Regions from separate parts of the Paenibacillus sp. MER TA 81-3 genome, predicted to be linked through region 1. Evidence: riboswitches for the same ligand, from Rfam matches in the RefSeq annotation. Region 1 holds a riboswitch; each other region holds the start of a gene.
The links. A riboswitch is a leader RNA that binds a small molecule or an ion and turns the genes downstream of it on or off. The one in region 1 is predicted to bind cyclic di-GMP.
Positions count from the first base shown of each region.

Region 2: linked by a shared signal. The riboswitch ahead of M3650_RS23460 (4'-phosphopantetheinyl transferase family protein) and the one ahead of M3650_RS10755 (CAP domain-containing protein) in region 1 are both predicted to bind cyclic di-GMP.
Region 3: linked by a shared signal. The riboswitch ahead of ggt (gamma-glutamyltransferase) and the one ahead of M3650_RS10755 (CAP domain-containing protein) in region 1 are both predicted to bind cyclic di-GMP.

Region 1 covers NZ_JAMAWB010000006.1:251,394-262,304, forward strand. Annotated here, with positions in the region: gene M3650_RS10710 (Gfo/Idh/MocA family protein) at 1-14, shown strand, start outside; gene M3650_RS10715 (sugar phosphate isomerase/epimerase family protein) at 75-1,043, shown strand; gene M3650_RS10720 (ThuA domain-containing protein) at 1,143-1,865, shown strand; gene M3650_RS10725 (extracellular solute-binding protein) at 2,132-3,142, shown strand; gene M3650_RS10730 (carbohydrate ABC transporter permease) at 3,156-4,004, shown strand; gene M3650_RS10735 (uracil/xanthine transporter) at 4,237-5,535, shown strand; gene M3650_RS10740 (class I SAM-dependent methyltransferase) at 5,785-6,519, shown strand; gene M3650_RS10745 (MBL fold metallo-hydrolase) at 6,557-7,546, shown strand; gene M3650_RS10750 (class D sortase) at 7,673-8,341, shown strand; gene M3650_RS10755 (CAP domain-containing protein) at 8,456-9,544, opposite strand; cyclic di-GMP riboswitch class I at 9,826-9,917, opposite strand; gene M3650_RS10760 (SdrD B-like domain-containing protein) at 10,025-10,911, opposite strand, start outside.
Region 2 covers NZ_JAMAWB010000019.1:94,980-105,890, forward strand. Annotated here, with positions in the region: gene M3650_RS23455 (non-ribosomal peptide synthetase) at 1-5,474, opposite strand, end outside; gene M3650_RS23460 (4'-phosphopantetheinyl transferase family protein) at 5,499-6,209, opposite strand; cyclic di-GMP riboswitch class I at 6,297-6,386, opposite strand; gene M3650_RS23465 (helix-turn-helix domain-containing protein) at 6,496-7,008, shown strand; gene M3650_RS23470 (transposase) at 7,961-8,872, opposite strand; gene M3650_RS23475 (lipoate--protein ligase family protein) at 9,596-10,477, opposite strand; gene M3650_RS23480 (hypothetical protein) at 10,519-10,776, opposite strand; gene M3650_RS23485 (YciI family protein) at 10,764-10,911, opposite strand, start outside.
Region 3 covers NZ_JAMAWB010000038.1:20,891-31,801, reverse strand. Annotated here, with positions in the region: gene M3650_RS30700 (methyl-accepting chemotaxis protein) at 1-772, opposite strand, end outside; gene ggt (gamma-glutamyltransferase) at 876-2,591, opposite strand; cyclic di-GMP riboswitch class I at 2,691-2,783, opposite strand; gene M3650_RS30690 (hypothetical protein) at 3,423-3,581, opposite strand; gene M3650_RS30685 (helix-turn-helix domain-containing protein) at 4,083-4,445, opposite strand; gene M3650_RS30680 (helix-turn-helix domain-containing protein) at 4,755-5,162, opposite strand; gene M3650_RS30675 (arylsulfatase regulator) at 5,252-5,704, shown strand; gene M3650_RS30670 (hypothetical protein) at 5,894-6,961, shown strand; gene M3650_RS30665 (hypothetical protein) at 7,376-7,516, shown strand; gene M3650_RS30660 (RtcB family protein) at 7,608-9,065, opposite strand; gene M3650_RS30655 (acyltransferase) at 9,416-10,636, opposite strand; gene M3650_RS30650 (EcsC family protein) at 10,738-10,911, opposite strand, start outside.

The sequences.
Region 1 (10,911 bases):
TTTATTTCGAATAAAAGAGACAGACAGTATGCATTCATCCCGGATAGGGCTGATCTACCGAAGGAGGTCTAGCAATGAAATTAGGTGTATTTACAGTATTGTATGGACAATTACCGCTAGAAGAAGCATTGGATACGATTGCAGCCAAAGGCGTGGAGGCAGTCGAGATCGGTACTGGAGGCTATCCCGGCAACAATCATTGCAACCCGCACGAACTGCTCGCTGACGACAGCAAAATAAAGGCGTTCAAGCAAGCTGTGGAATCCCGTGGCTTGATGATCAGCGCATTGAGCTGCCACGGCAATCCACTTCATCCGCAGAAAGAGATTGCCAAGCAATTCCATGAGGACTTCATGGCGACGCTAGACTTGGCGGCGAAGCTGGAAGTTCCTATCGTAAATGGATTCTCTGGCTGTCCAGGGGATCATGAGGGAGCGAAATATCCGAACTGGCCAGTTGCGCCTTGGCCAAACGAGTATCAAGAAATATTGGATTGGCAATGGAAAGAAAAGGTAATTCCATATTGGACAGAAGTTGGTGCGTATGCCACTGAGCGCGGACTCAAGATTGGCCTTGAGCTGCACGGTGGATTCTCCGTTCATTCCCCTGGCACGATGCTTCGCTTGCGCGAGGCGGTTGGGGAAGCCGTCGGCGCCAACCTCGATCCGAGCCATATGTGGTGGCAAGGTATCGATCCGGTGCAGGCGGTTCGTATTCTCGGACAAGAGAACGCGATCTATCACTTCCATGCTAAGGATACGACGATTGATCCGATCAATGTGAACAAGCACGGCATTACGGATATGCAGTCGTACTCGATGATGTTGGATCGCGCATGGCAGTTCCGCACGGTCGGCTATGGACATGATATGAAGACGTGGGCTGATATTATTAGCGCACTTCGCCTGGTAGGTTACGATTATGTCGTAAGCATTGAGCATGAAGACGGTTTGATGTCGATCGACGAAGGCTTCACGAAAGCAGTGCAGAACTTGCAACCGATTTTGATGAAAGAGCCGCTCGGCGAGATGTGGTGGGTGTAATATCCCACACAGGTTCATATAGAGGCAACGCCCCCGCTTCTCTTCACGCCATATAATTGCTGAAGAGAAAACGGGGAATGTGAGAGGAGACAGACACCGATGACTAAACAACTCAATGTCACGATTTGGAACGAACACCGCCATGAACATAAGAACCCGAAGGTCGCTGAAATCTATCCGAATGGAATTCACGGTGCCATTGGAGAAGGTTTGGAATCAGAATTTCACGTACGTTACGCCACATTGGATATGCCGGAGCATGGCTTAACCGAAGAGGTGTTGAACGCAACGGATGTCCTGCTCTGGTGGGGCCATATGGCGCATAACGAGGTTGAAGAGACGATTGTAGAACGCGTATATCAACGTGTGCTGCAAGGAATGGGACTTATCGTTCTGCACTCTGGTCACTTCTCCAAAATATTCAAGAAGCTCATGGGTACGGGCTGTGACTTGAAATGGCGCGAAGCAAACGACAAAGAGCGTTTATGGGTCGTCTCTCCGGGGCATCCAATAGCAGAAGGCATTGGGGAGTATATTGAGCTGGAACAAGAAGAGATGTACGGAGAACACTTTGATATTCCTGAGCCGGACGAGCTAGTGTTCGTAAGCTGGTTCACCGGTGGAGAAGTATTCCGCAGCGGATGCTGCTACCATCGAGGGATGGGCAAAGTCTTCTATTTCCGTCCAGGTCATGAAACGTATCCGACGTATTACAATGAACAGGTTCGCCGCGTCATTTATAATGCGGTGAATTGGGCTAAGCCTTCAACACGTTCTTATCCTGCGTATGGCAACGCGAAGCCGCTTGAAAAATTAAACTAGTATCGGGAACAAATGGGGCGCCTGCAAGGGCGCCTTTTACTATTTTAAAGAGGTTCTAGAGAATGTGTAGCATTTGATGATTAGTTCGTTTGTTATGGCAAACGAACTTTTTTTGCGTTTATCGGTCCACAAGTGCGAGTTCAAAAAGTAAAAATAATCTAGGTAGTTCCAAATTTGCTCTATGTTGCAGCTCAGCTGTTTCCGTTACGATAGAAATGTAAGCAATTACATTTTAAAAAGTGGAGGTCATACAACATGAAGCGAACATGGATAATGTTATGCATACTCACGTTGGTAGCCACGATGTTTGCCGGGTGCGCAACTCCAAGCCGGCAGCCGAAGAGACGACAAAAGGCGGCGAAACCACGACGCAAACATCGAAAGACGAAGAAGGTAAACCGGATTTTGAAAACAAAGAGCTGAATATTGCCGTATTTGAAGGCGGCTTCGGCCGAGCTTATTGGGAAGAAGTGATCAGCCGCTTCGAACAAGAATATCAAGGGGTTAAAGTAAATATGACGTCCAACCCGAAAATTATGGATATCATTAAGCCGCAAATCGTTGCAGGCAATCCACCGGATTTTATTTATGCACCGATGACTGACAACACAGGCACTGTCCAGACGATGATTAAAGAGAAAGCATTGCTGGAATTGAACGACGTGTTCGACTCCACACTTGCAGGAGAGTCGGCGCCACTCAAGGATAAAATGGTAGACGGCATATTAAATTACGCGGCGCCGCACAGCGATGGCAAATCGTTCATTTATCATCCGACATTCGGCATCCTTAATTCCTTCCTGGAAGCAGCCGGCCTGAATTCATGGATACATGCTTGGTTAGGTGAGAAATCTACCGTTCTGTGGGCACTTATTTTTCCTATGGTGTGGCAGGCAATCGGTTACTATATGATCATTTATATCGCGGCTATCCAAGGGATTCCGAACGATATATATGAAGCGGCCGTTATCGACGGCGCCAGCGAGTGGAAGCAGTTTACCCATATGACGGTCCCGCTTATTTGGGGCATTTTGCGGATTACGATTATTTTCTTCTTTATTCAAGTGTTCAACCAGAGCTTTGTCTACATTCAAGTCATGACTGACGGCGGGCCGGACGGATCATCGGAGATCTTGATGACCTATATGTACAAGCAGGCGTTCCAGAACGGGAACTTCGGTTATGCAATGGCGGTCGGCGTGTTTATGTTATTCATTTCCCTGACGTTATCCTTCATCAGCGACAGGCTGATGGGGCGGGACGCAGTGGAATATTAGGAGGGGTGCTACGATGCGGAACAAGTTCTCATTCGGGAAATTTATGGGCAACCTTCCCGTCCGTATCCTATTGCTCTTGTACAGTTTAGCGGTGCTCTATCCATTGTTCTGGACGGTCACCACCTCGTTTAAGACGACAGAAGAATTTTATGAAAATCCGTGGTCGCTGCCTAGCAGCATTTCATTTGCGAACTATGTGAATGCGTTTGAGAAGGCGAGCATTGGCCATTACTTCATGAACTCCGTATTCGTGACGGTTATATCGGTCACACTGTGTGTGTTCGTATCCTTCATGGCTGCTTACGCTATTGCACGCTCTAAGTCGAGAGCGATGCACTGGCTGCGCAACGCCTATATGTCGGCATTATTTATTCCTTCTGCCTTTATGATTGTGCCGTTATTTCTGCTGCTCGGCAAAATCCACTTGCTGGACAGCTTGTGGGGATTGATTATCGTATACGCGTCTGTGAACATTCCGTACACGATATTTCTATTAATCGGATTTATGTCCAGCATTCCAAAAGAATATGAAGAAGCGGCCTCGATTGACGGTTGCTCGAACACGAAGATTTTGTTCCAAATTATCGGACCGATGGCCAAGTCATCCCTTATCACGGTTATCATTTTTAACTTTATGGCGGCCTGGAACGAATATATTATGGCGTTGTCGTTCATTACGACGGAGACGAAACGTACGCTACAGCTAGGCCTTGTCTATTTGATGGAAGTACAGCGGTTCTCCACCGATTGGGGGGCGCTCTTCGCAGGCCTCGTCATCGTCATGGTGCCGACAATCGCCGCTTACTCGCTCCTGCAGCGTCAAATGACGGCTGGCATCAGCATGGGCGGGTTAAAAGGCTAGGCGCAAAGGCGCGTTTTGAAGCATCAATCACATGGACCGATATGCGTCAGCGATGACGTGTGTCGGTTTTTTATTGCTCTGAACCTCATCACGTTTCTTTTCCCGAAGAAGGTATGTCTGTTTCATCCATTGCTCCACTCTCCCCATCATTCAGAAAATTAAAGATTGATCATTGCAGCGGACAACACTAGGATAGATGATAAGTTGAATTTCATCAGGGGGATGAACAGATATGACATCTTCATTGAAAGGAGCGCGCACGGGATTGGCCGCTGTGCAGTGGCTCTTTTTTATGTTTACGAACACGATCGTCATTCCTTTGACGATTGGCCATGCGTTCCAGCTTCCGCCGGAGGAGATTGCATATACGATGCAGCGAGCGTTTCTTTTGACGGGAGCGGCTTGCTTGCTGCAAGGCTGGTTGGGGCACCGCTTGGCGCTCATGGAAGGACAGGCTGGCTTATGGTGGGGCGTCATCATCAGTCTGTGCGCTTCGGCGCCATCGATGGGTCTATCCTTGCCGGAACTGGGCGGCTCACTTGCTGTCGGCGTCATGTTGTCCGGGGCTGCGGTCATTGTCCTGGGATTGCTCGGCTTCGGAAGCATACTGCAGCGTTGGTTCAATTCATTCGTCATGTTCGTCGTGCTTACGCTGTTAGGTGCCCAATTAGTGTTCATTTTTGCTAAAGGGATGCTCGGGCTGAATGACAGCGGGACCATTGACCCTGCCGTTGCAGGTTTGTCCATTGCGATTGTCGCGCTTACGTTATGGCTCAATATTCGGGGCCGAGGATTCGCACGCAATTTCTCGATTCTTATCGGCATTGTCGTAGGATGGGCCGCTTACGTCGTGCTCTTTCCTGCAGCGGAAACGGTGCCGGCTGCTTCCGGATTTGCATGGCGCCCCTTCGTCTGGGGGGAGCCCGATCTCCATCAGTTGAATGCAGGCATCATACTCATGTCCTTCATAACCGGGCTGCTCAGTCTGTCCAATACTGTGGCTACGCTGAAAGCGGCGGAAGAATTGTACGGCCGGCCGACGACCGTATGCCAATATAAGGGTTCTTTTACCGTAACGGGCTTTATGTATATTTTGAGCGGCATATTTAGCTTGGTCCCTTTTGCTACGTATGCGTCTTCTATCGGATTTCTCCAGTCGACGCGCATTACTGAACGACGCCCATTTATGATAGGAGCTTGTGCATTTGCACTGTTCGGTGTGTTTCCTCCAGTGGCGCAATGGTTTGCTTCTATGCCGCTGACGGTAGGCAATGCCGTGCTTTTTGTTGCCTACTTGAGCATGTTTGGCTCTGCGCTGCGCCATTTGGAAGGAATACGATTCAGTGCCCGTACCATTTATCGGGTGGCTCTGCCTATTTTTGTCGGGCTTGCTTGGATGACGATTCCGAATGAGGCATGGGTGCAAATCCCTGCGTTAGTGCGGCCGCTCGTATCGAACGGATTGCTGATGGGCATTTTGCTAACTTTACTATTGGAATGGCTCGTTCCCTGGGAACGATTGGATGTATGACTTGTTCTGTATTTATTGCTGAAATATCGCTACAGCGGTCAGAGCCTTGAGGAAATATATACGCCGGTGGGCAGATTGGAGTTATATGCTACTGCCCAGGTTCATGTCTATGCCTCGGATGGAATCCATGAGTATCCGCTCATTGATAGCAAAAGCTGACTTAGTGTAAACAACTGAGGTCAGCTTTTCGCTATGCAAACCTGAGTGCAAACGTTACAATGTAATAATAGACAATTTGAGGTGATAACAATGGCAGAATGGTACGAACGGAGCTTCGGTCGTGACTATTTACTTGTATATAAGCATCGGGATTTTCAAGGGGCAACCGAGGAAGTCCACCGCATGATGGATTGGCTTATGCTGCCGTCCTCTGCGACCGTATTGGATTTATGCTGCGGAATGGGCAGACACGCGCTTGCGCTCGCCGATGCCGGCTATCAGGTGACAGGCATAGACTTATCGGAGGTGCTGCTGCACGAGGCCGTGGAACATGATGCAGAAGGAAAGGTTACATTCATACGCGGTGATATGCGTGAACTTCCGGTGGATGGTCCTTATGATGCAGTGGTGAACTTATTTACTTCATTCGGATATTTTACAGATAACGATGACAATGCACGGGTATTTCAACAAATATTCCGCGTATTGAAGCCGCAGGGACGATATATTGTAGATTTCCTGAATCCGTCCTACGTTAAGCACCATTTGGTGCCGCAGTCGAAGCGTGAAGCCGAAGGAACCCTCATTCAGGAACGCCGCCGGATTGAAGCCGGATTCGTGAAGAAGGACATTACGTTAACCGATATGGTGACGAACGACGAGCGGCAATATGAAGAGCGCGTCCGTCTGTATGAGCTTCCGGATTTCGAAGCCATGATGAGGGAAGCAGGGCTTCAATTGGATGCCGTATACGGAGGCTATGACGGCACGCCTTACGCTGAACAGCAGGCGGCGCGGATGATTATGGTCGGGCATAGACCCTGACCGGCCGGTACATAAATAAACGGACGGAGGCCGAGAAATGACGGTGAAGTTGGATTACGCCGCCGAGCATATCATTCAAGTCAAAGTTCCGCTGCCGTTCTCCCTGCGATGGGTCAACGCTTATTTGCTGGAAGGGGAGGAAGGGTGGACGATCGTCGATCCGGGTTTGCGGACGGAGCAGGCGGAACGGACATGGGAAGAGGTATTTGCCCAGCTGCACATCAACAGCGACGATGTGGCGCAAATCGTTCTTACCCATTATCATCCCGATCATCTAGGCATAGCGGGCGAACTGCAGCGGCAATTCGGCGCGCCGGTATGGCTGTCGGAGACGGGGTGGCGTCATGCGCAGATGCTGTGGGATTCTTCCCAGACGATGGCGTCCGCCATGCAGCTGTTATTTGAAGAGCACGGCGCGCCTGATGAGGTCGTGCAGGCCATAGGCGAACATATGGACAGCTTCATTCCGCTTGTGTCTCCGCTTCCGCAAGTCAGCTTTATTCGAGACGATCAAAAAGTTGCCTTTGGCGGCCGTAGTTGGAACACGATTGAGACTCACGGCCACGCTCCCGGGCATATGAGCTTCTATGACAAAGCAAGCGGTATTCTGGTCGCCGGGGATCATGTGCTGCCGCAAATTTCTCCGAATGTAAGCTTTATGCCAGGAAGCGATCCAGAGCCGCTTTATTCTTACATGACGGGACTTAAGCGGCTGTTGCAACTGAAAGTCAATCTGGCGCTGCCGGGTCATCGCCATCCGTTCAGTCACTATTCCTCTCGCATCGAGGAACTGCTGCGCCATCACGAAGAGCGTCTCGCCGGGATCGCCGCTTCCTTGACAGAGCCCCGCACAGCCTATGAACTGTGCTGCACTTGGTTCGGCTCGTTGGAGCGATTGACGGTGCATCAGTTCCGGTTCGCTATGGGGGAGATGCTCGCTCATCTGCTGGAGTTGGAGCGTCGGGGGCTGGCGCAGAAGCTGCAACCGCTGCATACATGGCAATGGACAACAACATCCGACAGATAGCGTGTTGCATCCGAATCAGAATAGCGCCAATTGCGTAAACATAATAAGATCATACTTTAAGAGTTTGTTCAAAAAGTCCACTTGTGATCACGCACTTTAATGGGGAAAAGGAGTGCAATCCTTGCCATGAACACACGCGTCAAAATGAAAATATGGAACGTAGCTGCACTCACGTTGCTGCTTGTCGGTTTAATATTAATCTTTTATCCCAAGTGGGTGCAGTATGTGGAACAACAGCGAGAGTTGCATTTGCTGACCGAATGGGACGCTATTCCGAAGGAAAGCTCTTACGCGGATAACTTGGCACAGCCTCTACTCTCTAAAGCATCCCTCCCTACATCTGATGTACGAACTGCAGAATCGGATCCAGATCCTGAAGTGATGATAGACGGCATACCTTTATACGGCGCCATCTCGATTGAGAAAATCGATTTGCGGGAGCCGATGCTTGCGGGAGCCACAGCACAGTCGTTGAAGCATGGAAGTGGGGTCGTAGTGCCGAATCGCACGCCGGGCACAACGGGGAACTTCGTTCTAGCGAGTCACCGCAGCCAAACATTCGGACGGCACTTCAATCGGCTTGACGAACTCGAAGCCGGCGATGAAATTAAGATCGAAACGACGAACAACACTTATGTATACAAGGTGAATAAGAAGTTTATAGTCGAACCGGAAGACTTGTCCGTGCTTGATCAGAACAAGGATGACAAGCAATTGACGCTGATTACTTGCGAACCGATGGATAATCCGACACATCGGCTCATTATTAAGGCCCTTCTCGGTGCTGAAAAGTGACCCTTTTGATTACGCACTTAAAGTTGGGCGGAAAGCTGCAATGAAAGCCGCCACATCTTATTCATGCGGCGGCTGTGCGTGCTTGTCCGTAACATGCTTGTCCGGAGCGTGGCGTCAAAGATTTGGAGTATAAAAGTTTTGCGTGTAGAATACATTTGATTTGCCCCCGAAGGATATCCCGACGCCCAGTTGTTCATATTCCCCCATTATATTTTTGCGGTGCTTGCTAGAGTTCATCCAGTCCTCGTGGACAAAGATGGCACTTGTCTGGCCGGCTGCAATGTTTTCTCCAGCCACTTTGTAAGTGATGCCGTCCTTTTTGATCCGATCGAAAGGTGTTTTTCCGTCAGGGTCGTTATGGTTGAAAAAATTTCTGCTCTTCATATCTGTGCTATGTTTGCGTGCTGTATCCGCAATAACATCGTTCCACTCGTATGGTTCCTTGCCGTAGCGCACGCGGATAGCATTGGTCAGATCGAACACTTCCCGTTCAAAGCTTTCACGCAAGCGTTCACTAGGCGTACCGTAGTATCCTTTAAACGCTAATTCCGTTTCCGCAGCGATAAGCTGAATCGCCGTAACCGTGCCCTGCTGGTTCAAATCGTAAAATACGGTTGCATACAGGTCGCCAACTCGATGAATGCTCAGCTTGCCGCCGTTGTCTTTGTAATTATAATTGGTGTTCCCTTTTTTTATCTTGGTGAGTGCGGGGCCGAGTGCAGCTTCCACCTCTGATTTCGTCGAACCAAATTGAATGCCGCTCGCGGATGTCCAATCTTGGGCGTTCGTGTAGAGAGCTACTACTTTGCTGTTATTTACGCCGACTTGCAAGTACCGCTTATAATTGTGATTGTAGATAAACCATTCAAAGCCGTATTCGCTTACATCTTTGCGGGCTGGTTCTCCTAACACATCAATCAAAGCTTGTTCGCTCATGCCGATGGATACGCCTTGCACAATGAAATCAGTTTGGTTCTTCGAACTTGACTTCACAATCATCTGGGTATAATGGTCAGATGAGCCGCTTGATGCAGTCGCGGGATGTTCATTGGCTGCATGTGCTGATTGAGAGGAACAGAACAAGGCCGCAATCATAATGGTGACGAATAAGGGTACATACCACTTTCCTCGTTGTGTATAATGCTGTCGTCTGTATACCACAGCGTTATTAGTGCCTAATATTGAAACAACACGTTTCGACATAATACCATCTCCCATTCTTTTAGAGGTTGTTCAAAAAGTCCGCTGCTCATGTAGTCTCGCCTACACTGCGCTGCTCCTTACAAATTTTGCGGAGCAAAACTCGCTTCGGAAGCATACGCTTCGAGTTCCTGCAACCTTCTCGGTGCTGACAACCGGCCTTTTTGAACACGCACTTTTAAGATTTATGCTTGAATGAGATGAATAACGGTATGTTAGGGCGACGACAAAAAGCGCCGCCCTAACGGCGGCGCTCAAATAAGCGCGACGACAAATGTCGCAATTAGGGCAACCCGGCTGTCATCGCATGTATACACATGCATTAGACCCGTGGCTTTGCGTCCTCTGCTTTCGCTAGAGTTTGCCGTTATCCATTTCGAATATCAATGTAACTATTTACACTATATATGAATCAGAAAAGGTTGTACATACTATTTTGGGCAGTTACAAGCCGTGAGGCATCTTTCCTTGACGGCTATTTGGTTAGCTTTGCGCGAACAATTTTTTTCGTGCTAACCATGCGACGAGAGCTAACGTGCATAAGATGACACCGATGACAGGTGTAACAGGGGATTCTTCGCCTGTTTGAGGCAGCGTATCCATATTTTTTGGTTTGGATTTTGGCTGTTCATCCGTTATTGGCTTGGAGTCGGTATCGCCATCTATCTCGGTATCATTAGCGTCATCGTTATTTTCATCTTGTTCTCCTTCAGTGTTGTCTCCTGGATAATTGACATCGGAAGGTTCATCTCGTTCTGAATCCGGATTAGATGGCTCAGACGGTCTATCAGGCTCCGTCGTTGGATTCGTTGAAGATGAACCTCCTCCGGAATTGCCTGAACTATCTGACCCGCCTGACCGATCAGGATCGGGATCTGGGCCTGGTTCCGACGGTTTGCGAACGAGTCCCGCATCGATTGTCATGTTATGCTCACCTTGGGCGAGAGTGACGACATCAGTCCACCCGTCCATATAAGCGTCGGAATCAAGCGCTCTATCGTTGCCCGCGCCTTTCACAGTGAAGTTGTAACCGCCCGGTGCAATGAATCTAAGTTTATACACGCCTGCATCCAAGTTATCGAAGAGATAGTATCCAGGTTTGCCTGATTCGTACACTGCGCCGGTAACTGTGTCTTTATATACCGTTTCTGTCACCGTTGATCTTAACCATGTGCCGTTAGTATCGTACAGTTGTATGGTAATGCCGTTCATGCCAGTATCCTCGTCGTCCTGAATCCCATTGCGGTTCGTATCGAACCAGACGTAATTACCGATGGAACCTTTATTAGGTTCAACTGGATCTACCGGATCTACAGGGTCTACCGGGTCGCGAACCAGTCCCGCATCGATTGTCATGTTATGCTCACCTT
Region 2 (10,911 bases), on a different contig from region 1:
CGATACTTCATATGCTGTGCCAGCTCCCGAATCGTCGGATAGGCAAATATATCGCTGACATCGACTTCGAACTCCTGCTTTAACTGGGCAACGAGCGTGATAGCCTTCAAGGAATGGCCACCCAGTTCAAAGAAGTTGTCGCACACTCCGACCGATGCAATCCCTAACAGCTCTTGCCACATATCCGCCAGCTTCATTTCGGTGTCATTGGCTGGAGATACATAGTTCGCCGCGGTCCATTCCTGCTTTGACGGCGCCGGCAGCTTCGCCCGGTCGATTTTCCCGTTCGTCGTAAGCGGCATCTGCTCCAAAAACGCATAGTAGGTCGGTATCATGTAATCCGGCAGGTGTGAGAGCAGATGCTGCCTGATGTCAGCAGCCGTCAATGTGCCTTCAGCCACAATGTACGCGCACAGCGCCTTTTGCCCCGTTGATTCCTCGATATCCGTAACGAGCGTTTCCTTCACCAGCTCGTGGCTGCGGATTTGCGCTTCAATTTCGCCCAATTCCATCCGATAGCCGCGAATTTTGACCTGATGGTCTTTACGCCCAAGGAACTCGATGGTGCCGTCTGGCAGCCACCGCACAAGGTCCCCCGTCTTATACAGCTTCTCGCCAGAAATGAACGGGCTGTCAATGAAATTCTCCTGCGTCAGATCATCTCGGTTCAAATAGCCGCGCGCTACCCCGTCTCCGCCAACCCAGAGTTCGCCTGCCACGCCAATCGGCTGCAGCTTGCCGTAGCCGTTCACCACATAAGCTGTCGAGTTCGCAATTGGCATCCCGATCGGGATTGAGCCGTCCCGTTCCGCCGTAATCTGGTGGCAGCACGAGAAGGTGGTGTTCTCTGTCGGACCGTAGCCGTTCACAATCGCGATCGGCGCACACGCGTGCAGCACACGATAAATATGCTTCGGCGACAAGACATCACCGCCGACGAGCAACGTCCGCACCGGTGCGAACAGGTGCTCATTCTTCTCCACCAGCTGGGTAAACAGCGGCGAAGTAAGCCACATCATTGTAATGCCGTGCTGAGCGATGGCACGCTCCAACTGCTCTGCGTCCAGGATCGTCGTCTTATCCACCAACACGAGCCGAAGTCCATTCAGCAGCGCTCCCCAGATTTCAAACGTCGAAGCATCGAATACGAGCGAGCCCGTCTGCAAAATGCAGTCATCCTCTTGAAACGTCACGAAGTTCGTGTTCTTCACCAAGCGAACGACGTTGCGATGTGTGACCATAACTCCTTTTGGCTTGCCTGTGGAACCAGATGTGTACATCAAGTAAATCAAATGGTCTGCATCATTCACATGCTCCAGGTTATCTATCGATTCATGGGACAGCTCTGGATCGGAGAAGCCGATGTGCTGCAAGCCTTCTGGCAGACGCTCAGCCAAATGTCCGCTTGTCAGCACGATAGCAGCGCCGCTATCCTCCAGCAAATACTGAATCCGTTCCTGTGGATAATCGGGATCGATCGGAACGTAAGCTCCACCCGCCTTCATAATCGCGAGCACGCCGATAACCATCTCTGCTGTCCGTTCCGTGAACAGACCTACCGGTTGTTCGGGATTCGTCCCTTGCTGCCGCAAATACCGGGCCAGCCGGTTCGCTTCCGCGTTAAGCTCTCCGTAAGTAAGCTCCCGTTCACCCGCCACCAGCGCGATGCGCCCCGGCGTGATGCGCGCCTGTTCCTCGAACAGAGCATGCACAGTGGAATTACGCGGATAATCTGCCTCCGTCTGATTGAATTCGTGAATCAGCTGCTGCTGTTCTTGTCTGGTTATCATCTCCAGCTCGCCGATCTTGCGCTCCGGCTGTTCCGCCGCTTGTGCAGCCAGCTGCACGAAATGCTCGGCCATCCGTTCCACCGTTGCCTGAGTGAACAGCTTCGAACAGAATTCGAAGTTAAGCGATAATGATTCCTCGTTCTCCACCGCTTCCAGCGTCAAATCGAACTTCGACGTTCCATTGTGGTAGGGTACCGTCACGAATGCTGCGTCCCCCATCTGGAGCGATGTATCTCCCATGTTCTGCATGACGAATACCGTATCGAACAGCGGATTCCGGCTCACATCCCGCTTTAGCTGCAGACGATCGATCAAGCTGTCCAGCGGATAATCCTGATGCTCGTACGCCGACAGAAGAGTAACCTTCATTTCTTCCAAGTAAGAGGCGAACGTTTTTTCACCTTCCGGGTAGCTCCGAATCGGCAGCGTATTGACGAACATGCCCATCATACGGTTCAGATCAGCATGTGTACGTGCAGCAATCGCACAGCCGACGATGACATCTTCCTTGTCCGCATATTTGGAGAGCAGCACGTTGTAAATGGACAACAGCGCCATATATAGCGTCGTTCCCTGGTCAAGGGCCATCTGCTTCAAGCCTGCAGTCGCTTCAGCCGGCAGTGTCACACGCACGATGTCCCCCTCGAACGATTGCACGTTCGGACGCGGGGAATCGGCTGGAAGCTCCAGTACCGGAAGCTCTCCCTCCAGAACGCGCAGCCAATGCCCTTCATGTGCGGCAATATCCTGCTTCCGCTGCGATTGCCATTCAGCATAGTCTTTATACTGCAATCGTACTGGCGTAAGATCCTTCCCCTCGTACAGCGCCGACAGCTCTTCTGCAAAGATGCTGAGCGACGTGCCGTCAAAGACGATATGGTGGATGTCCAGCAAGAGAACATAATCATCTTCCCCGAGCTTGGCCAATGCCGCCCGGAACAGAGGCGCCTCGTCCAGTTGGAATGGCTGGACAAATTCGTCGGCCAGTTCCGCTGCGGTGCGGCCTTCCGCTTCGATGAGCGGCATCCGGAAGCCGGTGTGAGCATGCACCTTCTGGATAACTTCATCCTGCTCCCAATGGAACGAGGTCCTGAACGCTTCGTGGCGTTCCACTAGCCGATTTAGCGCCTGTTCGAGCCGTCCGGCGTCTAGCTTTCCCTTCACCTGGTACACGAGCGGTATGTGATAGGCCATGCCGACTCCGCCCCGCTGCTGCAGCGCGAACATACGCGTCTGCGCCGGAGCGAGACGATAATGCGGCTTCGCTTCCGCTGGCTCAATCGCCTCGAACCGTCCTGCTTCGCCCTCATCGATCAGCGCGGCCAGCTTGCCGATGAACGGATTCGCGAACAGCTCCTTGAAGGACAGCGTGACACGGAATGCGGCCGCAATCTTCGCCTGCAGCTGAGCCATCTTCAACGAGTGCCCTCCCAGTTCGAAGAAATGGTCCTTCGTTCCGATTGGCGCAATGCCGAGCAGTTCCTCCCACATGTACGCGAGCTTGATTTCCGTCTCGCTGACAGGCGCCGTATAGCCGGCGGCAGCCCGCTCCCGCTTCTCTGGCTGCGGCAGCTTCGCCCGGTCGATCTTGCCGTTAATCGTAAGCGGCATCCGGTCCAGGAACATGAAATAGGCAGGCACCATATATTCCGGCAGATGCTGTGACAGATACTCCCGGATTTCGGCCGCCGTCATACCGCCTTCCGCCACGATATAGGCGCAAAGCGCCTTCTGACCCGGAGTCTCTTCGAAGTCGATGACAATCGCTTCCGTCACTTGCTCGTGAGCATGAATTTGCGCTTCAATCTCACCGAGCTCCATCCGATAGCCGCGAATCTTCACTTGGTGATCCTTGCGGCCTACGAATTCAATACTGCCGTTCGTCAGCATCCGCACAAGGTCACCCGTCTTATAAATCCGTTCCCCTTGCACGAATGGGCTATCGATGAACTTCTCCTGGGTCAGCTCCTCCTGATTCAAATAGCCGCGCGCAACGCCCTCGCCGCCGACCCACAGCTCGCCTACCGCCCCTATTGGCTGCAGCTTGCCGTACTCATTCACGACATAGGCAGTCGAGTTCGTAATCGGTGTACCGATGGGTATCGTCCCATCCACCTCGTGCTTTAGCTCGAAAGAGGTGGAAAAGGTCGTATTCTCGGTCGGACCGTAAATATTGGATATCGCGATTGGCGCACACTCTTTCGCCGCGCGGTAGAAATGCTTCGGCGACATCAGTTCTCCACCGACTAGCAGTTGGCGGAGCGGAGCGAATATGCGCGGGTTGCGGTCCACCAATTGAATGAACAGCGCCGTCGTCAGGAACATAATCGTCACGTCGTGACGGATAATGGCTTGTTCCAACTGCTCTGCATCCAATATCGTCGTTTTATCAACCAACACCAGTCCCAATCCGTTCAAGAGCGAGCCCCAGATTTCAAAGGTCGATGCATCGAACACCAGCGATCCCGTCTGCAAAATGCGATCGTCTTGGCCGAACTTCACATAGTTCGTATGTTTGACCAGCCGGATGACATTACGGTGCGTTACCATCACACCTTTCGGCCGGCCCGTCGAGCCTGATGTGTAAATGATATAGATAAGATCCTCCGGCTGATTGACAGGGGACAGATTATCCTCCAGTTCAGTGGCAAGATCCGGGTCGTCGATGATGACGCGTTCGATTGCACCGGGTAAATAATCGGCCGCTAACCGGCTCGTCAGTACCAATCGAGTGCCGCTGTCCTCCAATACGTATTGAATGCGGTCCTGCGGGTGATCGGGATCTAGAGGGACATAAGTTCCTCCTGCTTTTAAAATCGCTAGTATCCCTATGACCATTTCCGCGGTTCGCTCTGCCATAATACCGACGGTTTGCTCGCGGGTCACCCCCTGCTTCCGCAGACGGCGGGCTAATTGATTCGCCTTTTTGTTCAATTCCCGGTATGTGAGCTCCCGCTCGTCTTCCACAACAGCAACTCGGTCTGGAGCTTGAAGCACCTGCTGTTCGAACAGTGCCTGTACCGTGAAAGTCTTCGGATATTCCACTTGAGTCCGGTTCATATCATGAATCAACTGTCGCTTATCTTGTTCCGTCAGCATTTCCAACTCGCCGATTGTTTTCTGCGGATGCCGTGCCGCCTCTTGAAGGAGCTGCAGGAAGTAGACCGCCAACCGTTCTATCGTCGTTTGCTGGAAGTGATTTTGTTCATAATAAATCGTAAATATCGGTGATGTCACACCATCTGCGCCAGCATATTGAAATCTGCCGTGCAGCCCGCTTACGTCTTGGTCCTTCGGAAGCTCGGGACAGATTCCGGCGCCGCACCAGCAATAAGTCGCAACGCCACTGTCCTCTAATGCTGCTGAGCAAGTCACGCTCACTGTGTCAGCGCAGGACGACAGACTGTCATGAATGCTCACGATGCCAGCTATCGTTACGTCGCTCTGGCTAACTATGGTATGAGCGCCTTTGCCGTTCTCCGATCCCACAACATGAAGGGCCACTTGTTCCGAGTTGTAAAACCGAGAAAGCAGTGCAGCCCAAGCCCCGCAAATAACGGATTCCAGCTTGACGGAATGCTCGCTCGAACGCTCGGTCAAGAGGCGTACCGTATCCGCCGGCAGCTCAAAAGAATGTGCGTCGTGTCCGACCAACTTTTCCACTGTCAATTGAATTGAAGCCAATCTATGTCCACTCCTTTATCTCGTTCAACGATAAATCATAAATCGATGAGTCAATTGTTCCACTGTTATGTATTCTACTTGCTCGGCGAACTCTGCATGCTGTGCACAAACCGCCATACTATAGCCTGCTTCAACCCCGGAGTATTGTTTTACATAGTAATCGTCAACACTCCATACAGGATCGCTATGCGGTACAGCAGCGGTTTCTGTCACGATTTCGAGCAAGCTCGGAAGCATGCCGAACCCCGTTCCGATCGCCTTGAGACAGCTCTCTTTCGCCGTCCAAATGGTGAAGAACCGTTCCTGGCGCGCGCGATCACCGTCTGTACATGTGAGCATATCCCACTCGCGCGGCGCGCATATAAGACGAGCCACATCCATATCCCACTCTCTCATTCGTTCGATATCAATTCCGATTGGCGCGTTATCAACCGCAGCCACGACGATATTTCCTGAATGGGAGACGTTGAAATAAACGGGATTCCCTTTAAGATAGGGCTTGCCGTATTCATTGGTGCGAAAAAAAAGCTCATCGTTTCGCTGTCCCAATTTTCGACAAAGCAGACTGCGGACCAGAATATCCGCGACGACCAAGCGCTGCCGCTCCTTATGCTTACGGAGCCTGTCCAGTCTTTTGTATTTTTCAGGAGTAATATGCGGGATTAGTCTGTCAATCAGCCGGTTCATCTTATCGTGAGGAGAACCACCCTCCAATTTCAACATGACAATATTCATAATCCGATTCATCCTCTAAACGCAAAAAAAAGACTATTGTCCCCAATAGCCTCGTCACCAAATAAATGTTGATGTACCGCAACATAGAATGGCAACCCGGCCGCCATAATCCGCTTGCTGGATGTTAGGCCCGAGGCTTTGCGTCCTTACCTTTCGATAAGTTTGCCTTTATCAAGTTATATATTTCGGTTTTCATACGTATTTGTTTACACATCCACCCACTGGAAATGAATACCTTTGTTCATGAAGACCTATACTAAAATAAAATCTCAAGTGAGTGAGTATGATGAAAAAACTATCTATCTCCAACAATCATGGCTGGGACGAGCCAACACTAGAACAACTGGCTTCCAGCTTAGACGATGTTCAACTCGCCAATCGAGTGCGGGCCATCCAACTCATCATGTCCGGTGCTTTCGCCAAAGACGTAGCCGTGCAGTTGGGCATCCATCGCCAATCCGTATCCGTTTATGTCAAACTGTTCAACGAAGGTGGCATGGAGCATTTACTTGCCCGCAGCCTCGCTCCAGGCAAACCAAGGTTGCTGTCCCAGGAGCAGGAACGAGAATTGATTCGTCGTATCGTCTCCACTCCTTCGCCTTTTGCTCAAGGGGCTTCTCATTGGAGCATGCGCGATATTCATGCCTTGCTGCAGTCAGAATTTCATCTTGAAATGTCACGCACTGGCATTCGCGACATGCTGCGTCGATTAGGTCTAAAGTATACAAAACATGGTTATAAACTTGAGAAACAGATAGAACATCCAACTCAAGACCCATATAATACATCGGAACGTTAAGATGAAAACTTAAACGCCTACCTTCATTTTACTTTCGATTTTTCGACAATGCAAATCAACTTATGTCAAAAAATGATGAATTTTCGGTTATTTTAAGTTTTTTTGTGCGATACAATGCGCTTTGGAGCAGAACAATTATCCAGTTCCATGTTGTTTTCATGAGCGATAGCGATAATGTGATAAAAATGTGAACACTAACGTTTCCGCCCTTTTCCAGAACAGAAACAAGACCGCCTCTCTGAAGCAGACGGTCTTATTTTCCTATCCTACCATTTACCTATTCCATTTGGTGCTGCTGCACCCTAGACCTGAACACTACGTTCCACGGTATACAGTCTACGGAATGCGGGTCTACGGTCTACGGAATGCAGTCTACGGTCTATAATGCGGGCCTACAGACTACGCTTGAAACGCTGTAATCCTTCAGGTATTACGTTCATAGTAGGATCCTTTCTTTTAGCACTTAGCTCCACTCTCCCCTTAGTTCAGAAACTACATTAAGTTGATACATGGCGATACCAGCGCTTGTGCTTGATTATAGCAGCACCTTTTCATTTTCCGAAAAGTAAAAACTTGAGAGCTACAACATAAGATGAATATTTCAGAAAAAGATTTTCAACATAAAGAACGCCGAAGGAGTAACGAGCGGAACCGTGAAAAAGTCACAACTAAAACCGTCAAACAGTCACAAGAGGAACTGTGCTAGAAATACTGCCAGGACGCTCAATCATCGACAACCGGAACGGTGCTAGTAATACTGCCAAGACGCTCAATCATCGACAACTGGGACGGTACTAGAAATACTGCCAAGACGCTCAATCATCGACAACTGGGACAGTGCTAGAAATACTGCCAGAACTCTCAAACAGCCGCAGTTGAAACGGAATAAACTAATGAGGTGTAACACGTTTCGCAATAACGACTCGTTCAAGGTGCGACGCAATCAAATATGTCATGCTGCTATTTGTATGCCTGAAACTAAGGGCTCCTCAAATCGGGTGCAAGAAGCAGCTGAGGAAGGGGAAAGCACAGCCACGCATAAGTACAATAGTTGCTCCCAAGCGGACGTATGTTGGAGAGATGTATTGAATCGAAAGCAAAATTCATCCAGGTATGCCTGAAGATATTTGGCGCCTATCCCGTGAAATGTGTCGTTCATCCAGCGCCACGCCAGTTTGAAGGATTGATATAAAGGACTGTTGCGGCGAACCTGGAAATTGTGTCGGATGATGGATGTCTCGGTAGCAGTCTTAGCAACATGCAGATCAGCGAAGTGTTCGCAGTCAGAGCGGAGCAGCAACTTGTTCGAGTGGTGAGTTGGCTCCACTAGCTTCATCTTGAGTTCGCCCGTTTGTCCGTCTGGCATGACGGATTCAGCAACGATCAGAGGGCATTCCCGAGGGTTAAGTTGTCTAGAAGGATGATGGCCATAGAAGGCCACAAAGCCATGAACTATCCCTGCCAGCGGCCGAACGGTATCACCACGGCTAATCGCGGCTCGGATCTTATGCAGCATCAACCAAGCGGTCTTGTATGTAACCTCGATAATCGAGCTGAGCCGAACGGCGTTGATGCCGATATCGGAACGAGAGACAAGCCAGAATGTAGTAAGCCACTTCTGCAAGGACGTGCGGCTGCCTTCCATGACCGTGCCAGCGATGAGCGATGTCTGATGGCGGCAAGCGCGGCACTCGTACAGTGGAAGCCGGCGTGTCCGGATGACGTAGGCATGGGCGTGCTGACAGCGTGGGCAGACAAAACCATGTGGCCACTTCAAATTATATAGGAAAGAGACGCAAGAAGATTCGTTATGAAACTGACGCTGCAACTCTTCCAATGTATCGACAGATTGCAATGCCTCCATAAAGTCATCCTCCTCGTCCCGTAATGATTTGGCCTAACTTAAAAATATATGTTCCTATACTCATTATACAGAACAAATGTTCGTTTATCAAGTTTATTTTCTAATATTATGAAATATTCTCGTTTTCAGGGGAACGTTATGCTGTTCTGAATAAAGGGGAGAGTGATGCAAAGGAGTGAACGAGAACCCCTTCTCAAGGAAGAGGAAATTAACACACTAGGATGCAGGCGAAATATATCTCCTGATGGAAGGAAAGAGTGACGCAAAGGAGAAAACGAGAACCCCTTCTCAAGGAAGAGGAAATTAACACACTAGGATGCAGGCGAAATATATCTCCTGATGGAAGGAAAGAGTGATGCAAAGGAGTGAACGAGAACCCATTCTCAAGGAAAGGGAAATTAACACACTAGGATGCAGGCGAAATATATCTCCTGATGGAAGGAAAGAGTGATGCAAAGGAGTAAACGAGAACCCCTTCTCAAGGAAGGGGAAATTAACACACTAGGATGCAGGCGAAATATATCTCCTGATGGAAGGAAAGAGTGATGCAAAGGAGCGAATGATGTCACATTCTCTACTAATGATTCAAATGAGATTGCTGTAGTGGTTGTTATATGTGTTATATGTGTTATATGGGTTATATGGGTTATATGCAAACAAGGGACCGGATATAATTATCCCATCCCTTGTTAACATTTTTGCGAATTGTTGCCACGGACCAGCCTACGGCGCAATCCCATACCGGCGCTGGAACAATTCCATCGTCTCCCGCACCTGATCTGGCTCTGGCAGCCACAGCTTGGCTGCGGCTTCGGTCAATCCTTGCGCCGTCTGCCGAGTGCGAATGACGCGCTTCACCGCCTCCGTGAACACCTCGGCCGCCCCGGAACCGAGTCCGGCCGATTCCTCCAAGCTGGCCGTGCTCTCCTCTGTAACGACGGGGTGATCCAGTCGTTCCGCTCCGGCGGCCGCTCGCTCATAAAACGCGCGCACCAGTTGCGTGCTCTCCCGTCCTGAGCCTGCGGCGATAACGAACGCCTGCACGATATACGCGTGCGCTTGCCTCCTCTGGGCAATGCCGCAGAACTTGCGGCCGCCAATGCTGAGATCGAAGTCGCCCGGGCAGTAGGCACCTTCGACTTCGCCCTTGTCCACCCGACAGCCGGTCTCGCGGAGCGCAAGCTGAATCAGGTGGTACATCCGCTCGAAGTCGCTGTGAAAATGCTTGTCTCCCCGCTCATGCTTCGGCAGGATGAGCGAAATGTTGACGACGCCTAGGTCGAGCGGCACAGCCGCGCCGCCGGTATTGCGCACGCCGGTCGAGTACCCAAGCGAATGTAGCCAGCGCTGCGCTTCCCCGGCTCCGGGCAGGCGGCTGTCGCGCTGCCCCATGACGAAGGCACGGGGATGGCGCCATAGATGACACAACGGCGCACCGCCCATGCCCACATGCCTACATAACAGCTCATCAAGCGCGAACGGATAGAGCGCATCCTCTTCCGCAAGATCATTCGTCCGATCCAGCAGCAGCAAATTATCCAGCCCGTCGATGACATCGCCATCTTGTTCTATGTTTTCTATGCCGTTATCCGTCAATCGGTTCATTTCATCCATCATGTTGAGCCTCCAGGGCAGGAGCGGTTTTTTTACTCCGTTGCTTTTGTTGCTGTTTCTTTTGTTGCTGTTTCTTTCGTAGCATTTGTTACTTTCGTTGCTTTTGTTTCTTTCGTAGCATTTGTTACTTTTGTTACTTTTTTTACTTTTGTTACTTTTGTTACTTTTGTTACTTTTGTTACTTTTGTTACTTTCGTTGCTTTCGTTGCTTTTGTTGCTTTTGTTACTTTCGTTGCTTTTGTTTCTTTTGTTTCTTTGTTGCTAACGTTCCGTACTTTTAAATTTTCCACTCTCGCAAGTTGAGTTGTCTTACGCCTTCCACCACGTACGGATCGTTCTCCGCAATCTGCCGAGCTTCCTCCATCGAGTCGGCGATGTATACGACCATACCGCCCGAACCGTCACCGAATGGACCTTTGGCAAAT
Region 3 (10,911 bases), on a different contig from region 1:
ATGCCTCATTCTCCTGCTTCAGCAAAATGCCGCCTAAATCCGAAGCAAGCTCAAGTTCGCTCACTTTTTTTCCGAGCCATTTCTTGTTCGGATGCAGCTGAATCTGCCCCAAATTGTCGACTATGATCGGATAGACCGCTCCGTTATCGATGTACAGATCCTGCAGAAAGCGATCGGCGAACGCCTCGAAGTTAATAAGACCGGTCAGCACTCCGATGACGTTCTCTTGCTTCCCTTTGACCGGCGATGCGACGATAATGGAGCGCTTGCCTGTCGTCTTCGCCAATATAACGTCGGTATAGCTTGATTTGCCTTTCAATCCGTTCTGGAAAAATGGACGCTCAGACAAGTCGATGCCGACACTGTCTGGGAACGTATCCGCAATTACGATGCCGTCTGAACCTATATACGTATTGCCGTCAAACACATTCGCACTCTTCGTAAATTGTTGGATAAACTCAGCCTTCGCCGCTTGGTCAGTTGAACGAATGTCTGTAGTGAGGGACAAAATGTCCATTTGCGACATGCGCTCCGTTAACCATTGATTCATAATAAGCGACGTACTTGTAACTAATTTCACGTATGATTCTGTTTGTTTGTCTACCAACTGCTTCGAACTGAACTGATATAAATACAGGGATGTAAGCAGCAGCGGAATTAATGCGACGATGAGAAACCACGCCGCCAGCTTATTTCCCAGCTTCCCGGTAAACCGTGATAACAACCCGTTTCTAGCCATCGCTTTGTTGAGAAACGGTTCCAACTTTCCCATCGGTTTCATCTCCATTTCCTACCTCTAGCGCCGTCATTGCGTTGCGACGGCAGCAGACTGCCGGTACCTGCCCGGCAGTCTTCCGTCTCACACATCCATTTAATTAATAGCCTAGCGCCGCTCCTTCGCCCCGCGGATCGGCACCGCCGAATTTGACGTTGGTGTCCGGATTAATCAGGATGACACCTGATTGGCCAACCGTATCCGTGTATTCGGCAATCGGCTGCACCGGATGGCCGCGCTTCACGAGTTCATCCCGTACCGCCTGCGGAACGCGTCCTTCCATCTTCAGATCGTTCGACGAGGATCCCCAGTTGCGTCCATGCAGCCATCTCGGCGCTTCGATCGCATCCTGCACTGTAAATCCGAAGTCGACAATTCGCGTAATAAGCGCCGTCTGTGTCTGCGGTTGCCCTTCGCCGCCCTGCGTGCCGTACAGCACATATGGCTTATTTCCTTTTAAGAGCATCGCCGGATTCAACGTATGGAACGTGCGCTTTTTCGGTTCCAGCTTGTTAATATGGTTCGGGTCCAAGGAGAAGAAGCTGCCCCGATTTTGCAAAATAACGCCGGTGTCCTTAGCGACGACGCCTGCACCGTAGTCAAAGTAATGGCTCTGAATCAAAGATACGGCGTTGCCGTCCTTATCCACGAAGCCAAGCCATACCGTATCCCCTTTTGGATCGAGCGGCTTGACGGATTCTGCCGCTTTCTTCATATCAATGCGGGCAGCCATGTCTTGGCCATGCTGCTTAGACAACAGCTGGTCAAGCGGAATATCAACGAAATCAGGGTCAGTCAGCCACTTGTCTCGATCGGCAAATGCCTGCTTGGTAGCCTCCACGATAACATGGTAATAATCGGCCGTGCCTTCCCCCATACTCTTCACATCAAAGTTGTTCAAAATGTTGAGGATAGACAATGACGCCATGCCCTGCGAGTTCGGCGGAACGTTGTACGCTGTATATCCGCGGTAATCGACAGAAATCGGCTTCACCCAATCCGCTTTGTGCTCGGCAAAATCCTTCTTCGTCAGCACTCCGCCATTTTCCTGAATGTCCTTGACGATTTTATCGGCGATTTCACCTTTATAGAAGGCGTCTGCCCCTTTGTTCGCAATTGTCTGCAATGTCTTGGCCAAGTCCTTCTGCACCATGACTTCACCTGGTTTATAAGCTTCCCCGTTCGGCTTCAGGAAGGTGTCACGGAAGCTTTCGAAGCGCTGCAGGTTTTTCAATTCCTTGTCGCTTGTATCTAGATTCAGCTTCGTCCAGTACTCCTGATTCGGCGTTACCGGGTAGCCATTTTCCGCATATCCAATGGCCCGTTCCAGCACTTTGTCCCATGGCAAATGGCGGTCCATCGATTTTTTAGCATATTCATAAGCTTCTCCCCAGCCAGATACCGCCCCCGGCACAGTGTTGGCCGCAAGATATCCGCGCGATGGGATTTTGTCATACCCTTTATTTTTATAAAAATCGATGGTGACGTTCTCTCCCGATCGCCCGCTCGCGTTCAGCGCCTTGACTTCTTTCGTCTTGGCGTTGTAGATCAGCCAGAAGCTGTCTCCGCCAATGCTCGTATAGTGCGGGTAGACGACGGCGAGCGTGGATGCGGCCGCAATGGCGGCTTCCACGGCGTTGCCCCCATCCTCAAGCGCTTGCAGAGCCGCCGCGGATGCCAAATAGTGAGGCGTAGTTACCATTCCGTTCTGAGCCATCGTCGTCGGACGGTTGGCTGCACCGGCTGCTGAGAAGGAAGTCACAAAAAGCAGACAAGACATTAGCAACATAGACCACTTTTTAAAAGTAAACCGCATGATTACGTCATTCTCCTTCCATCGTGTGCATATTGTAGAATCAAGAAAATAAAAAAAGGCGCCCCCATTGTCACCTTCTTCATCATAAGAATCAGGATGGCAGGCAACAGGCTGGCATCGTCTGCCGGAAGGAAGACATTAGCCCCTGTAGCTTTGCGGCACATTCTCTCGAACGGTGTGCCTTTTTCTGTTATTACATGCTTATTTTTTCATATATTCATATACATAATTGAAAATTATCTTCTTCTTCGAAACCTATCACTCAGAAGCGGCCGCTCCTTCACTATCATTTATCGGTTATTGCAGTGAAATTATGTATATTGCATGCCTCACATTTCCAAGATTGTCATATATCACGAGTTGTGATCAGTAACGAAATGTTCCGTTCGTGCAGTGGCATCAGACGACAGTGATTCGCTTCAACCGCTCCTTTGCTTCATTCTCCCCTTCCATCAGGAGGAAGCGGCTCCTTTTATGCGGTCGGCTCACTCTCCTCATTGGCTTACGTCATGCCGTTCGCGCAAGATATGACCGTCTGTCTTTTCCGTAACATATCCCTCCTGTGTCATGTCATTTGTGTATGATATTACGTGTACCTTTTCCTCGACGTTATCACTCCTGATTATATGGGAGAGTGCACATAAGGGCAGGGTAAGGACAGGGCTCATAAGCCTTCTCACCGAGTACCGCTTCACAGTACTGCCTCAAGCCTTTTGCAAGAGCCCCAAAGTCCAATTGAGCACAATAAATCAATATGTCCAAGTCGTGCACAACAACACTAATTCCTTGCAATACACTCAGTCGTGCACAACATATCTGCAATACGTCGAATCACGTGCATTTCACGAGTGCAACGGAACCATAGGGGTTCAGACTCGCTCCAGCTGCCACAACGAGCGCTTCGGGACCGCGCGCGTTGCCAAGCTTTGGGCAGTGTAGCAGCCGAGCGCTGCTTATCGGTGACCAAGCGTATTGAAGCAGCACTGCCATTGGAAAACATCCAATGGAAATTCACATGTTAAGCGGAAATGGTGCAATCCACTGGAAAACCTCCAATGAAATCAGTCCTAGTCCGGTGAAGCAGCCGAATATTAGGTCATTTGACTGTACAGTATCCAATGGAAGTTTCCTTTCTCCACACAACCTCATCAATCTATTGGACGAAATCCAACAGACAGAAGCACAGCAGCTCAAAACGCACAAAAGCAAGAAGCATTAATCTACATATGAGCATCGATGTTATCCCTCCTGATTGTATGGGAGGGTGCACATACGGACAGGGCATATAAGCCTATCACCGAGTGCCGCACATACAGTGGATCCAGTACAGTTGCAGGCCATTTTCTGGACCTGGTCGCTGGAAACTCAGCAGATACAATAGAAGCCGCAGAACATCACAGTCATGATTAAAAAGGAAGAAAAGCTGTCATCTGAATGAAGGGGAAAGTGAGACGATACAAAAAAGAGGCCTTGCGGGCCCCTTACTCCATTTTATGTATTCATTCTGCGGTCAAATGTCGCGAGCATATCTGTGGCAATGCGATGGACAAGCTTCACGTCGTCCGGTTCCCTGCCCTTAAGCAGCTTCACATGCAGCTCAAGTGTACCGGCGATACCGAGACGTTCGGCGTCTACGTTGGCTGTATCGAACGCGAAGAAATCCTCAATACTTACGTCAAGCGCCCGAATCATCCGCTCTAGTGAATTCAACGAAATATTAATGCTGCCGCGCTCGGCACCTCCGATGTACGAAGCCTTCATTTCACATTTGTCTCCGAGCTCCGCTTGGGTATATCCTTTGAACTTGCGCAGCTGTCGAATCCGATCTCCTAAAAATATTTTCAAGTCCGCCATTCCGTTCACCTCATCCTAAGCATATAAGAAAGCTATCGCGATCAAAATACCATTATGAATGCCATTATTGTTTTTATTATATATAAATGTTATTATGTCAATATAGAAGTAATATATGTCTTCGAGGTATTCATACCCTCGATGGTATCCTTCCTGGCTGTATGGGAGAGTACACATAAGGTCGCGACACGGAAGCCTTATCACCGAGCGCTGAACTTGGCCCTCCCGCGACTGGACTCTCACCGGCAAGAAGATGCGTGCTTCTGGGCACGCCAATCCAAAAAAAAGAGGCTTTGCAGGCCCCTTCAATTATGTATTCATTCTGCGGTCAAACGTCTCTAACATATCTTTGGCAATGCGATGGACAAGCTTCACGTCGTCTGGCTCCCTGCCCTTAAGCAGCTTCACATGCAGCTCAAGTGTGCCGGCGATACCGAGGCGTTCGGCGTTTACGTTGGCTGTATCGAACTGGAAGAATTCCTCAATGTTTACGTCAAGCGCCCGAATTATCCGCTCTAGCGAATCCAGTGAAATATTAATGCTGCCGCGCTCGGCACCTCCGATGTATGATGCTTTCATTCCGCATTTGTCCCCGAGATCCGCTTGGGTATATCCTTTCAGCTTGCGCAGCTGTCGAATCCGATCTCCTAAAAATATTTTCAAGTCCGCCATTCCGTTCACCTCATCCTTAGCATATAAGAAAGCTATGGCGATCAAAACACCATTATGAATGCTATTGTTGTTTTTAGTATATATAAATGTTATTATGACGTTATAGAAGTAATATATGTCTTCGAGGTGATCGTGTGATACCTAGAATCCACAACGTTCAGGACGTCGTGTTGTGTAATGAACGGGATGAACACCTATGGTACCAATTTAAGGCGATGTACATGCTTGGGAATGAACAAATCGTTGTGCTTCATAAAGGGGACTTCAACTACGGATTCGAAATTATGGACCAAGACAAGAGCAGTTATCTTCAACAGCTGTCATATCATCGAATCAGCATATTAAAAAAGAAGTATCCCACCGTGTTTCACGACCTCCAAGAATCGACCATCACACACACGGCTCCGCTAAGGCTGATTGCCTTTACGTACAACGAATTCAAGACAAAGAGCAATTATCGCATATGCATTTCATTCGCATCGGACGAGCACCCGCTCGATGCGTACTCCTTTTTCCTGCAAACGGGTGCGGATTATGTGCATTTCCTGAAAGAACCTAAGCCTCCAGATGAACAAAATGACGACTAACCGACGCACCAAGATATAGACCCGCCCTTTCCTAAGGTGTGCGGTCTATTTCATTTGTTCTGCTATGCTGTGCATCAATTATACAACCGCAAGAGAAGAAAAATAGATTTATCGTCTTGTCTCACCCACATGGCTCATACAATGATCTTGTACACCTGCGCCTTCATTTATTTCAAAGGAGGGATATTCATGTCTTGTACACAGCCTGACAAACAAAAAGTCGAATTAAGCGCCGTACCGGTACCATCAGATATTTCAGGAGCGCGAGGAAGTGGCAGAAGACGGTTGTTTATTAGCGATAATCCCGAATCGATTAATGACAGCGTGCCGTTCGTCAACCATATGGCCACGGTATGGCATGATACGGTAAAGGATAGCAACAGCGTATCGTACCGCGTGTTTCTGTGGCATTATAATCGGTTGGACATTCCCGTGCGGGCGGCGGTCACGGTCAGCAATGATGGCGTTGCAGATAGTACTAATATGATTCAAATTTCCAAAGTAAGTGTACAGGAAGTGTTGCATACAGAAAATTTTCTTGCAGCAGGATTGTGCATGGCCAAAGCCCTCATAGGCGGGACATGGAATATTCGCCCTCCCGTGGACAAGTCAGTTCAAGGCGGAGACATTGGCATCGTATACGAAATGCAAATGAATCCCAATACATTAAGCGGTGCTGTTGTGGAGTTTACAGTGAAACAGAAGAAGAAAAGGAAGAGAGCGTTGCAGTTTATGGTACGTTCGGTATTGGCCAACCATGATTGTGCAGAGCTCAGAACGCACCGGGAGCCGCCTGTAACGCCGAATTCTCCCCACCCGCGAGGCTCTTGGGATTTTGCGGACATTCGGGGCAACTCGATTTCCTTTGATGTAAGGCAAGGGGAGCAGAGCGTGAGCATCATGGGCAAAGGGAATGACTTTCTGTACAAAGCAGCCTTAAGCTATGACCCGGAACACGCCTTTGATAATAAAGGACAATATGGCTCCAAATATAAAGTATCGGTCCGTCTTATCAACCGCACGTATAAAGCGAAGCAAGTGGCTGTTTATCTTAATCCGCGCGGCGGAGCATTTGCAGGGGCCGTCAAAATAAAGGGCGTCACGTACGGGGTGCCGATCGTCAAAGCGCCGAATGAAGCTTGTGAACTCATGAATGTAACGGTAAGGGCTCATAGTGTACTCAATATCCCACTAGAGATTGCCATTGCCGGCGCGGCCTCCTCTCCAATCGCTATCTTGTGCAGAACCTTGAACTAGGAGGCAGTGCAGGGCTAGCGGCAGGTGGTGGTAGGTTATAGGTTATAGGAGTGGCGATAGCAGGCGCTGGGGCAGCGGTCCTTGCGACTGAATCCAATCAAGGAATCCAGCAGTTTTTATGGCTCTTAACGAGTACTTACTATTAGCATGCTGTCTCTGCTCATTTGTACAGTAATGCCTTTGCACATTTAACTTACTATGCTCACATCCATTGGATTTCGTACAGTAGATTGTTGAAGATGAGCGCCGAGAGGGTGCTTCCATTGGAAATGGTACAGTCAAATGGCCTCAAGTACGGCTCTATCACTGAAATAGGGGGATTTGATTGGAGATTTTCCAGTAGAATGAACCATTGCCACTTGAAATGGGAACTTCTATTGGATCTTTTCCAATGAACGAGCCGATTCTCAGCGCATGCCATGCTACGCCCGGCTATCCGTTCATAGTGCGCGCAGGCCTTCCATAGCGCACAATGCGGCTCAAGCGGCGCGGCTAGCGCAGGTTGCCAATGCCGCAATAGCGCACGGCGGCCTTGCGCACAGCGCGTGCCAATAAGACGCGCTACACAACGGTGATAGACCACATCCCATAGCGGAATGCGGTCTATCTGGTTCAGAGCGGGCGCAGCGAACGCGCTGCCCGCATGCTACCCGCCTTTGACCGTAGCCAAAGGCTTGCATCTCGCCACTACGCCGGCAAGTCCGGCCCCAACGACGCTCTCTATAATTTGCTCCACATCCTTGTAGGCTTGCGGCGATTCGTCGATAATCGATTCCAGCGTGCGCTGGTTCACGACCACCTCGTCCTCCGTGCCAACCCGCAGCGAAGCCGCGAACTCGTCGACCGTCACCAGCTGCTTCGTGGCGCTGCGAGACCGGACGCGCCCCGCCCCATGACAGATGGAATAATAGTTCGCCGCCCCTGCCTCACGGCCAACCATGAGATAGGACGCGCTGCCCATCGAGCCCGGGATGAGCGCCGGATGTCCAGTTGCCGCATACGGCTTCGGATTGTCCGGGTGCTGCGGCGGCAACGCGCGGGTCGCCCCCTTGCGGTGTACGAACATGCGGCGTCCGTCATGGCTTTCTTCCCACGCATAGTTGTGCATTAAATCGTACAGCGTGCTCATCTCCACCTTCGTGCCGAACACGTCGCGGAACGCCTCGCGGATGCCATAAGCCATCAGATGCCGATTCACCACGGCATAGTTGAGCGCTGAATACATCAGATGAACATAGCGCTCTGCCACGGGTTCGGCAAGCGGCGCGAACACGAGCTTCGGATCGGCCGTGCCGCTGCCGATCGAGCGCATCCACTGCGCCATTTCTTTGCTGCAGAGTTGACTGACGGCGCCACCCCAAGCGCGGGAGCCGGAATGGATCATGACGATGACTTGGCCATCGAACAATCCCCAAGCTTCCGCGACCTCCCGGTTCGACTCGTCGATTTCCACGGCTTGGATTTCTGCAAAGTGGTTGCCGCTGCCAAGAGTTCCGAGCTGACGGTGGGAGCGGTGCCACGCCGCTGCCGGCATCGCGTCCAGCACGTCCTCGTCGAACGCGAACTTGCTGTGCTCCACATGAGTTAAGGACGTCGCCTTCTTCGGCGTATAGGCATCTGGCACATATTTCTTCGGCAAGCCATGGAGCCCTTTCACCAACACATGCTCCAAGCGGATGTCAGAGAAATGACCACGCGCATGGGAATCGATGGGGATCATCTTTTCTATCGCCTTCACGAGCTTGCGCCGCAGCTTCACATCCTGCAATGCGTCGCGGTGCAAATTCGTGAGATGGACCCGCATGCCGCAACCGATATCGCTCCCGACGATGGAGGGAGATACGTAACCGTTGCTCGCGTTCCAGACCGCCGTTGTGCCGATGCACGTTCCGACACCGACATGAACGTCCGGGGTATAGCTCATATAGACCCGGTTCGGAATTTGCAAATTGTTGTTGGCCATTCCAAATACTTTGGCCCCCAAATCATGGTAGAGGGCATTATTGGCATAGACGTGCAGCGTCCCGGCAGGCAGCTCCATTGTGCGATAATAGCACTCCTGCTCCTGCTCCTGCCCATTATATAAAGAATCATTTGTATACATATATTTTAAAGTTCCTTTCCAGTTTCCGTTCTGCTCTGTTCCAAAAATCACAAAAAAAGACCGCAGACTCTCGTCCTGCGGCCATCCGAACATACAAAAAAGCCACAGACTTCATCGTCCATGGCCAAGCAACCGATATTAGCCTCCCCCGAGGGGGATCGCTCGATTATCTTGTTCTCACTCCGTAGAGGCCGACGAGAGACCGTTCACTATCATTATGCAGTTGCACTGTCACATATTGATTCCATGTCATCTTCATCAACCTCCTTTTTCCAAAATGTATACTCATCATAAAATGGTAAACCCGTAAATGTCAACCCTTATTTTAGCAGAAAAGAAAAGATGCGGCGCTAGGAGTAAGAAGAACTCGCTTCTCCTCGCCGGCTTCTGGCCACCTCTGCTGAGCTTGTCTTCCTGCGCTTCGCCCCGATGAACAAGCTTGCGAATGGCGAGTGCTGCAGCCATCTGGCGATAAAAAGCGATGCCCCTGCAACCACTACAAACGTCAATACAGTAGCGATCAGGTGAAAGCCTTCCAGCGATAGCTGGCGGGTAAATCGGGACACCAGCGCCAGCACGAGCGCATGCACCAAATATCCGCCGAACGAATACGTTCCGGCCATCCGCAAGAACAGCTGCATCAATCCGCCTCGCTTCTGGATATGCAGCGCAATCGCGTAAATGAGCAGCATCTGCACTACGATGAGCACGAAGACAGTCGGCTTCAAATACGTCGAGATATTCAAGTTAATTGGCGTGATCCCTGCGGACAGCAGATCATAACCGATGAAGATGTAGCACGCGATAAAAATAAATAAGTTCCAGGAAGCAGCCTGCTGCACCCACTGCCGCCACCGCTGCAGATGAAGCGCGCACACAATGCCAAGCGCAATGTAGAAAAAGTAAAATATGACGATCATCGTCCGGTGCCCGGCAAGCACTTGTCCAATTCCGCCGACCGATTCCGCCCACCCCGCGGCCTTATAGTATGACCAATACATGAGACCTGCATAAGCCGCTCCGAGCACGAGCAGTATCCCCGTCACATGGCGTACGGATATGACTCCGAACCAAGTGAATAGCCGCTTCCGCACAGCCTGCACGAACCGTGCCAGCCACGGGTAGAGGAGGTACAGCTGAAAGATCATCGGGATGAACCATAATTGATATCCGTAAGTCGGCGTGAGAAACTGCTGGCTCAGCAGCACCCAGCCTTCCTTCGTCAGCAGTTGCCCTTGCAGCGTGAATACGCCGTATATCAAGGTCCACAGCGCGAAAGGCACGAGCACGGACTGCGCGCGCCGCTTGATGAACCGACCGTAATCAAGAGAAGCATCGTAATTATAGAACAAGATGACGGTCGACAAGAAGACGAAAGTCAACGTTCCGTATCGCGTAAAGTGATACAGCATCCCCAACATGACAGCATCCCCAGGCAAAATATCCGCACGATAGATGTACTCGCCAATGCTATGCTGCAGAACGATAGCAAAAAAGGCGAGCGCACGCATAATCGTAATCTCTTCAATTCGTTCTTTTTCACCTGATTGGATAGGTGGTTTTGTGGTCATTGCCCCAATCCTCTCGTTTTCATAGTTTGAAGGTAAGGAACCATTATAAACCATTAACCTGAAAAAGAGATGAAAAAGAGATGTAAATATTTACAAAAACATTAGAGACCTGAATCCAATTCCCGCAACCGCGCCTTAACCGCCCGCTTGCGGTACATGTTCTGTGCAGTCTCAGCCATATCGTGAATCATGGAGCGGTTCATGAAGGAGCCGAGCACCATGCCGAGCACGGGAATCGACTGAAACAGCTTCTTCCACCCGAAGCTATCGGTGAA